DNA from 2 places in the Desulfoluna sp. HI9BLuna genome. Region 2 is predicted to be linked to the other one. Evidence: riboswitches for the same ligand, from Rfam matches in the RefSeq annotation. Region 2 holds a riboswitch; the other holds the start of a gene.
The links. Region 2 has a riboswitch for cobalamin ahead of ACOYW0_RS24665 (TonB-dependent receptor plug domain-containing protein). Riboswitches for the same ligand answer to the same signal wherever they lie in the genome.
Positions count from the first base shown of each region.

Region 1: another riboswitch for cobalamin. It lies ahead of ACOYW0_RS18275 (hypothetical protein); the one in region 2 lies ahead of ACOYW0_RS24665 (TonB-dependent receptor plug domain-containing protein).

Region 1 covers NZ_CP186555.1:4,475,973-4,483,231, reverse strand. The annotation lists gene ACOYW0_RS18285 (FecCD family ABC transporter permease) at 1-455, opposite strand, end outside; gene ACOYW0_RS18280 (sirohydrochlorin cobaltochelatase) at 716-1,690, opposite strand; gene ACOYW0_RS18275 (hypothetical protein) at 1,747-1,998, opposite strand; cobalamin riboswitch at 2,193-2,441, opposite strand; cobalamin riboswitch at 2,678-2,885, opposite strand; gene ACOYW0_RS18270 (carbon starvation CstA family protein) at 3,020-4,450, opposite strand; gene ACOYW0_RS18265 (LytS/YhcK type 5TM receptor domain-containing protein) at 4,654-6,372, opposite strand; gene ACOYW0_RS18260 (LytR/AlgR family response regulator transcription factor) at 6,721-7,259, opposite strand, start outside.
Region 2 covers NZ_CP186555.1:6,070,111-6,077,369, reverse strand. The annotation lists gene ACOYW0_RS24675 (cobaltochelatase subunit CobN) at 1-3,426, shown strand, start outside; gene ACOYW0_RS24670 (sirohydrochlorin cobaltochelatase) at 3,448-3,864, shown strand; cobalamin riboswitch at 4,073-4,277, shown strand; gene ACOYW0_RS24665 (TonB-dependent receptor plug domain-containing protein) at 4,575-6,536, shown strand; gene ACOYW0_RS24660 (MotA/TolQ/ExbB proton channel family protein) at 7,146-7,259, shown strand, end outside.

The DNA of each region.
Region 1 (7,259 bases), 1.6 Mb from region 2:
AGGGTGAGGATGGCGCCGCCAAAGGCAAAGAGGGGAACGGACAAGAGAGTCTTGCCCATGCCGAAGAGAAGGGCCACGGCCGCGCCAAAGGCGGCACCGGAGGAGACGCCCAGGGTATAAGGGTCGGCCAGGGGATTCAGGAGAATATTCTGATAGACGGCCCCGGCCACGGCCAGCCCGGCCCCTGCGGCTGCCGCCGTCAGGATGCGGGGAAGCCTCACCTCCCAGACCATGACCCGGGCTGTTTCAGCCGCTGCCGTGGCCCCGTCCGTGCCGGTGATCCCGTTCCAGAGGGCCCCAAGGACGTCCTTAAAAGAAAACGCCACAAACCCCATGCGGGCCGAAAGCAGCACCGCGCAGAAAAGGAGCGCGCACAAGCACACCAACCCTGCCGAGCCTTTCATCAGGGCAAGGGAGGGTTTTGTTTTCCTCATGGACTCCGTGGCGATGGTCATGGGGGGCCTTCCATCAACGTTCGGGTTTAAAAGCGAAAACCTCCGGCGGCAAGGTGTGCCACCTTGAAAGCTGGTTGCGGATGCGTTTTGTCCCTCGTTCCTCGGGTCAAATCACATCCGCCTTTAAAGCAAAACTCACCCAAAAAGGGTTTTTGAAACCTGTTTGTTAAACTTTCATGTCGCACCGTAGCCCTTGGGCGAAGGCGGATTAAAAGTTTAGCCTCCGGCAGGGCCGCCGGAGGCCACCAAACCATAGAAAACTACTTGCCGGTGTGAACCGTTACCGCGTCCACGGCATGCTTTGCGTAGAGCTTGGCCCACTCGGGGTTCTCGCCCAGGCCTTTGAGCTCGCAAGTCACCTTGATGCCCATCTTCTCCATGATGGTCTTCCAGGCGTCGTCTTCTTCTCCGGCCATGTCATTTCTGGCATGGTCACCGGCAACCACCATAAAGGGCTTCATGAAGACCTTCTTGGCCTTGATGTGCTTCAGGGCGGTGGTGACGTCATCGAGGCCGGGGTAGCCCTCCACGGTCCCCACCAGGGTGGTGACCTCAGGGTACATGGCATTCATGGTCTTCTGGAATTCAATGTACGCGCTGGTGGGAAACACCTCGTTTCCGTGGCCCATGTAGACCAGCACAGCGCCCATCTTTTTGGCCTTTTTCACATCCGCGGCCATGGTCTTGGCGGCGGTTTCAATGTCATTTCGGTACTCGGGGTGCAACCCGGCTTTGCCAAGGGCGGGACGGCCCAGGGTCAGATAGGAGAAGGGCTTCCACTTGGCGCGGAGGGTATCGATGCCTGCAATGGCGTCCACATAGGCCTTGAGATCAAGGTACTCTTCCCCGGCGTAGACGTGGGTGGTCTGTACCACCACGCGCTTTTTGCCCTCTTCCTGCAGGGCGCCGAAGGTTGCCAGGGGGCCTTTGACGTCATACAGCCACGCAGGAACGCCGGGGTTGGCTTTTTTCCAGGCGGCGTCATTGGCGCGGTCGTGCCAGATGCCCCGGATGATGTTGGAGGTAAAGGCGTGCTTGATCTCTGCCTTGGGGAACTCTTTTCTCATCTCTTTGTCGATGGTGAGAATGGCCTGAAGGGCTTCGGGGTAGCTGGTGCCGAAGCTTGCAATAACCACGGCGTCCACCGCCTCTTTTTTGGTGGCTGCCGTGGCGGGATTTACACCCAGAAAGGACAGCAGTGATACAATCAAAAGCAGAAGGGTCGTCTTTTTCATCGTTTTTAAATCTCCGTACGTAACAGGTGTATTTATTAAATATGATACCCAGGCATTCAACCGATGGACCAGATGGGAACGCTGCCTCCTTTTAAAGCAATACGCCCCTTTTCATACCCGGCCATACGGCACTGAATCGAGGTAAACCCCTTGGATATCATGCGCCACCATGCCCAATGGATGTCTCCTTCTCCGTCCAGGGGAGAGACCACGGCCACCTTGTCCACGTCAAAGGACAGATGGCCGCCCTTAAGCAGGTCATCCGGGGCAACGCCTTCGGGTAGCTGCCCCTGCACACAAAGAATCATGCCTTTTTTCATCATCGGCTCCTTTATAAACTGATCATTTACAAAGGACCGGAGCCCGGCTGACTCCTTGCACAGCCCCTCCGGTCCGACCATCTCCGAAAAAGGGCTGTTCCCTGTTTGCTTCGCCCTTTTCATCACGCGGTTCCCCTGTTCTCCGCAGGGGTGTTTTGTGATGCGGCATGCCGCACCCAAAACATCACGTCTTATGCCGGGCAGGTCTTCTGACTCCCGGGCGTTCCGAACGGCGCACCTTCCCGCCCTGGTTGCCGCCGGCCTGAAAAGGAGAGCCAGCAGCGGGCAGTGGCTTATGGATGAGAGAGATTCCCCTCACCCGTGCCGTACGGTTCCCGGTTACAGCGGCGGGACCGTTCCCGATTTTCACGGGATTCCCTTCCTGCGTGTATGCAAGACCCCTTGCGGGGACCCGGTCACGTACTCACCCGAAAATCGACCGCCGTGACGGGGACAAATTTTCGGGTCTTCCAAACAAAAAAATCCCCATGCCTGCAATCGTATGCAAGCATGGGGATTCCGTATTCAATCCTCAAAGTCGGGCGCACCCTTTACCACGGCAGTGCGCCACTTCTATATGATTCAATCCCCGTGTTCCGGCGGCTTTTCCTGTTTCAGGCCGCCCCTCTCACCACGGTGAAGATATGACGATAACATCAGACAACGGGACATCATATAGCGCATGGCAGGTCTTCTGACTTCCGGATCATCCGAGCCTTCGCGCCTTCCCCTCATTGTTCGACCCGATCACTTCGGACGCATCAAGAAAGTGGCGTTGTTGCGAAGGACGTCCCCGGTTACAGCGGCGGGCCCGTCTCCGATTCTCACGGAGTTCCCTATTAAGCATTAGCTGCACCAAGCATAGGATGTGATCCTAAGCCACACTTTTCCGGTTGTCAAGCCAATCTAAGGCCCATGCCCCATTCCCTGCCCGACGGCCATCCCTTTAAAAATCCGAACGATGGCACCGGACAGGGAACATGGCGGAAAATTCCTTCACGGGCAGTGCTTATTCAGCAAGTCCGTCGGCACGTTTCGCTGCCCGCACACCGGAAAACTTGAAGACGAAGAGGCAGAGCAGTACCACGGCGGTACCCACACCGATGACGGTGGAGGTTCCGATGGAGAGCCCGAAGCCGATTTTGGCCTGAAGGATGAAGGTGACCACCACAGAGGTCATAAAGGTCGCCGGCAGGCAGGCGATCCAGTAATTCTTCATCTCCTTGGCAAGGAAGACTGCGGCGGACCAGAGTACCAGAGTGGCCAGGGCCTGGTTGGAGAACCCGAAGTAGCGCCAGATGATCCCGAAGTTCTGGGTAGAGATGACAAAGCCCAGGGCAAACAGGGGCACGGCGATCATGAGCCGCTTGGCGGTCTGGGACTGGCTCACCTTAAAGGACTCGGCCAGGATCAGGCGGGTGCTTCGGAAAGCGGTGTCCCCGCTGGTGATGGGCAGAACGATAACCCCAATGACCGCCAGAAAGCCGCCCACGGGACCCAGAAGAACGTTGGAGACTTCAGAGACAACGGCTGAAGGAGTCCCTGCGGCAATCACGGCGTTCAGGGCTTCCGGAGACTTGTAGAAAGAGAGCCCCACGGTGGCCCAGATCAGGGCGATGATCCCTTCCAGGATCATGGCGCCGTAGAAGACAGCGCGGCCGTCCTTTTCGTTTTTGACGCACCGGGCCATCAAGGGAGACTGGGTGGAGTGGAACCCGCTGATGGCACCGCAGGAAAGGGTAATAAACAGCAGGGGCCAGATGGGCTTGTTCGCAGGATGGGCGCTGGTGGTCACATCCAGGTTGGGCAGGATCTCATAGCCACCGAACATCAGGGCCACCACGGTGGCGACAGTGGTGATGAGCAGCAGGGCGCCCAGCAGGGGATAGATCTTTCCGATGACCTTGTCGATGGGAAGAATGGTGGCAAGGAAATAGTAGCCAAAGATGGCAAAGATAAAAATCTGGGTGTTCACGCCGGTGAGCCCGGTGAGGAGCTTGGCCGGGGCCAGAACGAAAATCACGCCCACCAGCATGAGGAGCACAACGGAAAAGACCCGCATGGCCTGTCGGGCGGGCATACCGAGGAAGTCACCCACCACCTCGGGGATGCTGCCCCCGCGGTTCCGCATGGAGAGCATGCCGGAGAAGTAGTCGTGAACCGCCCCGGCAAAGATACACCCGATGACGATCCAGACCAGGGCCACCGGGCCGTAGAGGGCCCCCAGGATGGGGCCGAAAATGGGGCCGATCCCGGCAATGTCCAGGACCTGAATAAACAACACCTTCCACTTGGGAAGGGGCATGTAGTCCACCCCGTCCTCAAGCTCGTAGGCGGGGGTCCTTCGGGAACTGTCCGGCCCGAAGGTTTTTTCAACAAAGGTACCGTAGGTAAAGTACCCGAGAATCAGTGCAGCGACGCACGCAAAAAAAGTAAGCATAATCTAAATGACCTCCATGACAAAACGCATTGATCGCCCGTGGGGCGGTTCCTCTTTCACACCTGCTGTTGTAGCGGATTAAAAAGGGGATACGCCACGCTCGAAACGGCCCATGTCGTTTTTCGAGGATGGAATGCATCAGGAGGGTGCCGAAACAACATGGCCGCCCAAAGGGGCGGCCAGAGAGCTTTCAAAAAGGGAGGTCAGGGACGGGCTGGAGGGTGGTTCCGGGGGATGGAAAAGGAGACCTCCGTGCCCTGGCCCTGGGTGCTCTCGATGACCATGCGGCAGGAGGGGCCGTAGATCCGCCGGAGCCTGTGGATGGTGTTCCGCACCCCGATGCCCTCACCGGCCGCGGCCAGCTCCTCGGGATTATACAGACGGCCCACTGTCTCCTCGGACATTCCCACGCCGTCGTCGGTCACCCGCACCGTGAGAAGCGTTGCATCACAGTCAATGGAAACAGCCACCGTGCCCCCCTTTTCCTTGGGGGTGATCCCGTGCTTGACGGCATTTTCCACCACGGGCTGGATCACCAGGGCGGGGATGGGCCAGTTGTCGCACCCCTCCCCCACATCAAGCCGATAGGAGACGCGGTCGCCGAAGCGGGCCTGCTCAATGGCCAGGTACGCCTCCACCTGCTCCAACTCCTCCTGGACGGTGATGTAGCCCTTGCTCTGGTCGAGGTTCCGGCGCATGTAGCTGGACAGGTCCAGGATCAGCTCCCTGGCCCGATCGGGTCGGGTACGGCAGAAGCTGGCGATGGTGTTAAGGGAGTTGAAGAGAAAATGGGGGTTGATCTGGGCCTGGAGCCGCCTGATCTCCGCATAGGCCAGCATCCGGGCCTGGATCTGGATGTCTTCCAGCTCCAACTGGGTAGAGAACAGCACGGCAAGCCCCCGGGCGGTCTGGAAATGGACCTTGTCCAGGGGTTTTTCCCGGGTACCGTAAAACTTCAGGGTCCCCACGATGCTCTCCCCCTTTTTCAAGGGGACGATGATGCCGTGATGAAAGGGGCATCCATGGTGGGGGCAGGCGATCTCCCGTTTCGTGTGCCGGAACAGGGGCAGCCCGTCGTCCAGAACCATGCGGGTGGCGGCGGTGCGGATGGGCTCCCCGGCAATGTGGTGATCCGCCCCAACCCCCATGTGGGCCAACACATGGGTGGTGTCCGTGATGGCAACAGCCGCCACGTCCACCTGTCGGAAAATGATCTCAGCCGTCTTTTTGGCCGAGCCCGCCCCAAGCCCTGCGCGCAGATACCCCACGGTGAGGTTGGCGATCTCCAGGATCTGCTGCACCTGGCGAGACTCCCGCCGCTCACGCTCCCGAAAGAGCCCCTTGATCAGCTCCACAAAAAAGGCAGCCCCAACAGAGTTGACTAAAATCATGGGCACGGCAATGAGCCGCACCAGGTCCACGGCCTCGGAAAAAGGCTTGGCAAACAACAGCACCAGCCCCATGTGCATGGACTCACCGGCCACACCCAGACCAAAGGCCACCTTCCAGTTCATCACCCGCGAGCCGTACCACCCGGCCAAAAGCCCTGCGGCCACACCTTCCAAAAGCGTGGCCGTGGCACAAGGTGCCGAAGTAAACCCGCCGATATCAATAAGGAAGCGATGCCCGCCTGCAATAACACCGGCCCCAAGCCCCACCCAGGGGCCGCCGAAAAGCCCGCCCGTCACCACGGCCATGGCCCTTAAGTTGGCAAAGGCGTCGTGGACCGGATCGAACCCGTAGTTGCCCAGAATTGCAAACAGGCCGAAAAAGCAAGTCAGCACGGCCTTCTCCACCCAGGGGTGCTTCCCCAGAAAGGTCTTGCCCGCCGCCCCCATGTTCAAAATGAGAAAGGCCGCGGCCACGGTGAGGCCCAGGTGCTCTATGAGGGTGATCAACAGATGGGTGATGGATACATCCACGTTCGGGTATTCTCCTTTAAAAAAGCCTCCGACGGCCCCGCCGAGAGTCAAGCCTTTGAAAAGTTTAACAAACAGGTCTTAGATCATCGTTTTAAACATACGCCGGAACAATTCAGACGCTTTCGCACCAGTTCTTCGTTTTGATCGCCCCGGGGCGATCAAAACGAAGAACTGGTGCATTAGGAACGTTTTTTGCTGAGCTTTTTTTCAAAAAAACGACCCGCCGGAGGCAAGCGGTTTGCCTACCTCAACCGTAGACCGCACCGACACCTGGGTGCCAGGGTTTCATAGGTACCGGTCGTTTTTTGGAGATGCGGGGACTTTTCCGGGGGCTGGAACGACAGGGAATCAGAGCCCAAGGTTCTCCTTGAGGCCTTTGACACGGTTTCGGCTCACCACCACCTCGCTGGCGGCGGGGTCGTCCATGACGAGGAGGTACTTGCCGTTGTACCAGCTGGTGACTTCGCGGATGTGCTTGAGGTGAACCAGGCTGGCGCGGTGAACGCGATAGAAGGGGTAGCCTGCAACCAGCTCTTCGAGGCGATCCAGGGTGGGGGCGCCGTGGGAGATGTAGTCGCCGTCATGGGTAAAGACCCGCACCCGTTTCTCTTCGGCCCGGCAAAAGATCACCTCATCGGGATCCAGGAGCAACAGGCGCCCCTGGCTCTCCACGGACAGACGCACCACATGGGGTGGCCTGGCGCCCAGAGCCTCCAGCAGCCTTGCCACCTCATCACCCGGAGCCGAAGACTCCGCCTCCAGCCGCTCTCTGGCCCGCCCAACGCCCTTGGCCACGCGCTTCATGGAAAAGGGCTTCAGGATGTAGTCCACGGCCTGCTCGTCAAAGGCCTTCACCGCGTACTGGTCATAGGCCGTGCAGAAGATGA
Region 2 (7,259 bases):
CCGGAGCTCTTCGGTTCCTGGGAGGCGTACCGCAACTGGTACCATCCGGTTTCCGGCGCACCGTGGATCGGGGTCACCTTTTACACCCCGTCTGTCCTGCGGGGAGCCCACGGCTCGGCAGCATCCATTATCAAGCGCCTGGAAAAGGAGGGCTTTAACGTGTTGCCCTGTTTCGGGCGGGAGAAGGTTCTCTTTGACCGGTTTCTCCTGGACGATCATCGCAAAGGGCGCGTGGATCTTGTCCTCGCCTTTTCCATGAAGTTCTACTCGGCCCTTTCCGAGCCCACCAAAAACGGGTTGCGGGATCTGGATGTGCCCGTGATCAACGCCGTCACCCTCTACTCCACAAAAATCAACGCATGGCGAAAAGACCCTGTGGGAATCCCTGTGACCGATCTGATGTGGGCGGTGGGGAACCCCGAGATTTCTGGCCTTATCGAGCCGACGCCCCTGGAAGGCAAGGTGAAAGTCCAGGGGCCGAAAAAAGGAAAACCCCTGTTTGCAACCGTGCCCATCGAGGAGAACATGGGTCGGCTCATGCCCCGCCTCAAGCGGTGGATCGCCCTGCAGCGAAAGCCCAACGCTGAAAAAAAGCTGGCCCTTCTCTACTACAACCACAGCCAGGGGAAACAGAACATCGGGGCCAGTTATCTGAACGTTTTCCGATCCATCGAAACCCTCATCGCCCGTTTCCGGCAGGAGGGGTACCGGATGGGGGCTGACGCAGATCTTTCCGAGGCCGCCATCAAGGAGATGATTCTGCGCACCGGCCGCAACATCGGCTCCTGGGCCCCCGGCGAGCTGGACAAACTGCTGGCAGCCGGCAAGGTGGTACGGATTCCGGTGGCCACCTACGCGGGCTGGTTTCGAACGCTTCCCAAGGCCTTTCAGGACGCGGTGATCAAGCAATGGGGCCCTCCCGAGTCTTCCACCATCATGGTCAAAGACGGGCAGTTCATCCTGCCGGTGGTGATGAGCGGGAACCTGGTGATGATGCCCGAGCCCTCCAGGGGCTGGGGGGACGACCCCATGAAGCTCTACCACGACCCCAGCGTCTGGCCCCATCACCAGTACATTGCTGCCTACCTCTGGATCCAGAACGGATTTAAAGCCGACGCCATGATCCATCTGGGCACCCACGCCACCTACGAATGGCTTCCGGGAAAACAGGCCGGGCTCTCCCCGTCCTGCCCGCCGGAGGTGATGGTGGGGGACCTTCCCAATGTCTATCCCTACATTGTCGATGACGTGGGCGAAGGGATTCAGGCCAAGCGGCGGGGCCGCGGGGTAATCATCGATCACATGACGCCCCTGTTTCAGAAAGCTGGCCTCCACAGCGATTACGCCACCTTGTATGAGCTCATCAACCGGCTCACCCGGGGGCAGGCCGTGGGCAGCGCCACCGTGCCTGCCATTTTAAAGGAGATCAGGGCCCTCTCCGTCAAGACCGGGTTCCACGGGGAGCTCTCCCTTTCCAGCTACGACGAGGAGGAGATCGAGACCCTGGAGCACGCCATCCTGGAGCTGAAAGAAACCCTCATGCCCCACGGGCTCCATACTTTCGGTATCTCGCCGTCGGACCAGGAGGCCGAGGATTTTTCCGCGCTGGCGGCGGAACTCCGGCCCGGCCTGGATACCAAGGCCATGGCCCGGGGGATCCGGAACTCCGGTAATCTGGAGCTGGAACGCACGGTGCGGGCCCTGTCCGGCCGGTTTGTTCCGGCGGGGGAGGGGAACGACCCCATTCGGAACCCTTTGTCGGTTCCTACGGGCAAAAATTTCTACGGTATTTCGTCCTGCAAGATTCCCACCAGGGAGGCCTGGAAGCTCGGGGCCAAAGCCGGCGAAGAGATTCTTCAGCGACAGCTCCGTGAAAAAGGGGAGTACCCGGAAAAGGTGGCCGTGGTTCTCTGGGCCACGGAGACCCTTCGAAACGAGGGCATCAACGAGGGCACTATTTTGTGGCTCATGGGTGTGGAGCCGGTGTGGGACGCCTCCGGGCGCGTTTCCGGGACGCGGGTGGTGCCCGGTGCCATGCTGGGGCGACCGCGTATTGACGTGCTTATCAACCCTTCAGGGCTCTACCGGGATCTGTTTCCCGAAAAGATGACGCTTCTGGACAAGGCCGTTCAGCAGGCCATCGCAGCCAACGATGTGGAGAATTTCCTGGCAAAGCATAGCGCACGGACCCGACGTGCGCTGGAAGAGCAGGGCATTTCCCCTGAACGGGCCGAGACCCTTTCCCGGGTCCGCATTTTTACGGGCAAACCCGGGAGCTACGGTAACGGTGTGTCGGAAATGACGGGCATGAGCGGATTCTGGGAGTCCGACCAGGAGATCGCCGATGTGTGGAAGCGACGCATGGGGTTCGCCTTCGGCCAGGACCTCTGGGGCGAGGAGGCACAAGGGTTGTTGGCAGAGAACCTTAAAAACGTTTCCGCAACGGTCCACAGCAGCTCGTCTGCCCTGTACGGAACCATGGACAACGACGATGTCTTTCAGTACCTGGGTGGCCTCTCCCTTGCCGTAGAAAAAGAGACGGGCACCCGCCCCGACGTTGTGATGACCCGCCAGGATCGCCCGGACGCCGTCACCGTGGAGGGCATCGACAAAACCATCGGCCGGGAGCTCAGGAGTCGCTACATCAATCCCAAGTGGATTGCGGCCATGAAAAAAGAGGATTACGCCGGGGCACGTGAGATGGCCCATTTTGTGGAGTACATGTGGGGCTGGCAGGTAACGGTTCCCCATGCCGTCAAAGAGACCTCCTGGCAGCAGACTTACGACGTCTATGTGAATGACAGCCTGGGCCTGGACCTGAAAACGTTTTTCAACAAGGCCAACCCCTGGGCCTATCAATCCCTCACGGCCCGCATGCTTGAGTCCGTGAGGAAAGGGTACTGGGCTCCGGACGAATCCGTGACGAAGAACCTGGCCAAAGAATACGCCGTGGGCGTCATTGAAAAGGGCGTGGCCTGCTGCGACCACACCTGCAACAACCCCTTATTGAATCAGATGGTGGTGACCCTTATCTCCATGCCCGGCATGCTCTCCCCGGAGATGGTGGAAAAATTCACCCTGGCCATGGAAGAGGCCGTGGGAACGACCCTTGAAAATCAGCGAGCCAAACAAAAAGCGGTCCACGACAAGGTCCTGGCGGCCGCAAAGCCCCATACAAATGCGCCCGTTGAAAAAGCCGAAGCCTCTCAGGTATCCGATCCTGCAACTCCGTCAGAAGCCGAAGCCCTTGAGGTGACTGAAACCGGCAGCGGCGACCGAAAGGTCCAGGGGTACAAGATGGAAAAAATCGAGACCAGGGAAGAGACCACAAAACTCTCCTCATCCGGGGTGATGTGGTATGCGGCAATTTTTCTCCTGGGCTTTATCGGGTTGTTTGCCTGGGGCATGACCAAAGCCAATGCATAACCCGGATATTTCCTGGAAACCATGCAACCGCAAACCGCCTCCAACACGGAAGCCACCCTGTTTATCGGCCACGGCACCGATCACCCGGCCTGGACCACCTATTTCGCCCTGGACGCGATGCTGAAAAGCACCTACGGCCCCAGTGCCTTTACGGGGGTGGTGGAGGGCTTTCCCGAGGCTGAGGATATCGTAAGTACGGTTAAAGCAGCCGGTTTTACTCGGGTGAAGATCGTTCCGCTGATGCTGGTGGCCGGGGTGCATTACCTGAAAGACCTGGCTGTCAACGATGAAGACTCCTGGAAAAACCTCTTTGCAACAGAAGGCATTGAAGTCACCTTCATCGAGCGGGGTATCGGGTACATGCCGGAGATTGTGCGGCTCTTTGTCCGGCACCTGGAAGAGGCTATGGACATGGTCCTTGAATCGGAAACGGTGTAACACCTTTCTGGTGACGTGGTGAATCAAGCCGCAGGATCTGTTTTTCTTATTGTTATGCGTTTTTATTTTTACTGCAATATAAGGCTATTACACTCTTAACTGCAGGCATGAGCAAAAGAAAAAAACGGCGCCCCTTGTTCACGCACAGAAGGGGTGACAAAAAAGATAAGAAAGTGTTTGACACACGTCGAATATCTTGTGTAGATAAACATACAAATTGATCTCTGGTGCACGCTTCTTTTTTAACAAAGAGATGCTGCTTAAAAGGGAACCCCGTGAAAATCGGGGACGGGCCCGCCGCTGTAACCGGGGACGAACTTCGTATATACGCCACTGCTCATGATCTGAGCGGGAAGGCGCGAGGGTTCGGACGATCCGGAAGTCAGAAGACCTGCCAGGGTGAATTCACCTGCTTATGCTTTTTGTAAAGTACAATCAGGTGAGGGGTTTCGTTCTCGCGGTAGGAACTGGAGACCTGATCAGACGACATGGGAAAAACGGCCCCATGCCCCCTTTTTATTTAAGGAGCGGCATGGGGCTTTTTTGTTTGGGCGAAACGCCCGAGGTGTCTCTCTTCTCTCCTTATACCCAGCCCCCTTGAATGGAAGCCCCCCGCAACTCGAAACAGCAGTGGTTCAGGTGGTCGTTCTGCATGGAGGATCGCCGCCTCCAATGCAAAACGAAGTCTGATGTTTGTGGAAGGAAAAGTAATGAGAAAAAGTCTGATGATCGGTGCTGTCGCCGCCTGGGTGGCGGCCAGCTCCCCGGCCTGGGCAACCGACGCTGCCCTGGATGAATATGTGGTGACCGCGTCGCGAGCCAAAGAGAGCATTACGGAAGTGGCGGCGGCTGTGACGGTGATTGACTCGGAAACAATCGAGAACTCCTCGGCAAGAAACTTGGGAGAGCTGCTTGTGGAAAAGGGCGGCGTTCAAATACGCGAGTATCCCGGAGCTCTGACGACTGTGAAGATCCGTGGGTTCAGCACAGACACCCATGGAAACGACCTGATGGGTAATGTGCTTATCCTCATTGATGGTCGCCGTGCAGGGACCGGCAACGCAGCCAAACTGATCACAAAAAATGTTGAACGAGTGGAAATTATCAAGGGGCCTGCAGCCGTTCAGTACGGTTCGGCGGCCATGGGTGGCGTTGTAAACGTTATTACCAAAAAAGGGACCGGGAAGCCCACCGTTTCAGCTTACGCAAAGACCGGATCTTATGACTACAACGAATTTGGAACTGACGTGTCGGGAACCGCTGGCAAAATCGATTTCTCTGCGTCTGTATCCCATTCCGAAGAAGGCGATTACGAAACAGGCAGCGGCAAGGAATACTTGAACACGGGTAATGATGGAATCCTTCGTGCCAGCCTGAACACAGGGTATGAGTTTTCTCCCGGACACCGCATCGGATTGACGTATACGCTCTTTGATGGCGACGACATCGGCAACCCCGGCAGTATCGACGCCAACGACCTGGACAACACAAAAGATTCGAAAAACAGCTACTACGACGTTACTTATGACGGGAAAAACAGCACATCGTCACTGGCATGGATGCTTCGATACTTCGGCGGAACGGACAAAGACACGTGGAATGACCCTTCAGATAGCAATGCCTCGGGGTGGGATGACGGCATTCCCAGTGTGCATGAAACAGACAGCAAGGGCGCTCAGGCCCAAGTTTCATACGATGGTCAGCGATTCGGGCTTACCACCGGCGTGGATTGGGTGGATTATGATGTGACCAACGAGCCCAGTGCACCGAATAACACAGCATTTGACAACACAGCCGGATTTGCCCTGGGAAAGGTTAAACTTCTTGACCAGAAATTAATTTTCATCGGTGGGGCTCGGTATGATCACTACTCCGTAGATATTTCCGGAGATCAAGGCAGCGATAAATCCGATGATGACCTGAACCCAAGCCTGGGCGTTGTCTACAACCTCTCCAAGCAGGTCAAGCTCAGGGCATCCGTTGCCGACGCCTTTCGCATGCCCTCTGCAGAACAGCTGGCCGCTGATTTTACGTCTTACGGGACTCATTATGTCGGCAACCCGGATTTGAACCCGGAGAAAAGCCGAACCTATGAAGCGGGAGTGGATATTACCCGTGGTAGCTTAAAAACAGGCCTCACCGTTTTTACCACCGAATATGATGATAAAATCGTGACTGACAAGCAGCATGGATTTACTACCTACAAAAACCTGGATGAAGCAACCATCAGTGGCGTTGAAGGCGAATTTTCCTACACATTCTCCGACATCTTCGGGGGCTGGGAACTCAGGCCCTACGCCACGCTGACACATCTTTTCAAATACGAGGATGCAGAGACCGACAAAGACCTCAAGTATACATCGGATCTCGATATTTCAGCAGGCATCGCTCTGACCGATCTGGATGGGTTCTCTTCGGATCTCAGCGTCTCATACCTGAGCAGCCAGGATGTGGTTAAGTACAACCCTGACTGGTCAACATCCGATGTGACGCTTCCTTCGGTCACCGTGACCAATTTCACCATCACCAAACGCGTGCTGACCACGGACAAGTTAGGGAGCCTGTCCCTGCGCGGTGAAGTCAAAAACCTGTTTGATGAAGATGCGGCCTATGTTCTGGGATACCCCATCCCGGGCCGCCGATTTTTTGCCGGGGTAACCTGGTCCTACTAATCCGGGTTGTCCCCACGACCCGGGCTGGGACCGGTTTCCCCGCTCACCAATTTTCGCCGGACCTGTGACACCGGCGGAAAATCAGGGGGGCATCGTCGCCCCCTTGAAAACCCCTTGAAGGCCGTGCCCGGCGCATCAGGGCAGGCCGCCCCCGTTTTTCCCGTCTTTGGCTGTATGATTGGGCAGCTGCTAAGAGGGCGGGAGATCCTCCTTGCGGAGGGCGGTTCGGTTCTTTTTGAACCGAATGCAAAGGAAAGGGCCGGATAAGGGGTGTTGCTCCGCCCGTTGACTCGGAGCATCATGTGTATCTCCTGATCTGTGGTTGGAATCAGGGGCAGGGGAGGGACAACGGCGTCCCTCCCCCCTCCCATGATATCCGGCTGGATTCGGAGATTTTTTGTTGATGGGATCATCTCGCATTGCCGGATGATCTGTGCTATATATCGCAGCGATCATGGCAATTGATCCCTAGTTATCACAGCGCCTTGCTGAAATGATTTTGTTTCTGCGAGGCTTTGGTGTTTTCATCCCGAGACAGGTACAGGCAACATGATTCACTTATTGAAAAGCGGCGGCCTGCTGATGCTACCGCTGGTTTTATGTTCTTTTGTGTCACTGACCCTTATCATTGAGCGATCCATCTTCTGGCTCCGCATCAGGCGGGATAAGGACCGAGAACTGGTCTATCGGGTCCTGGACCTTGCCGAGCAGGGGCTCTGGGAC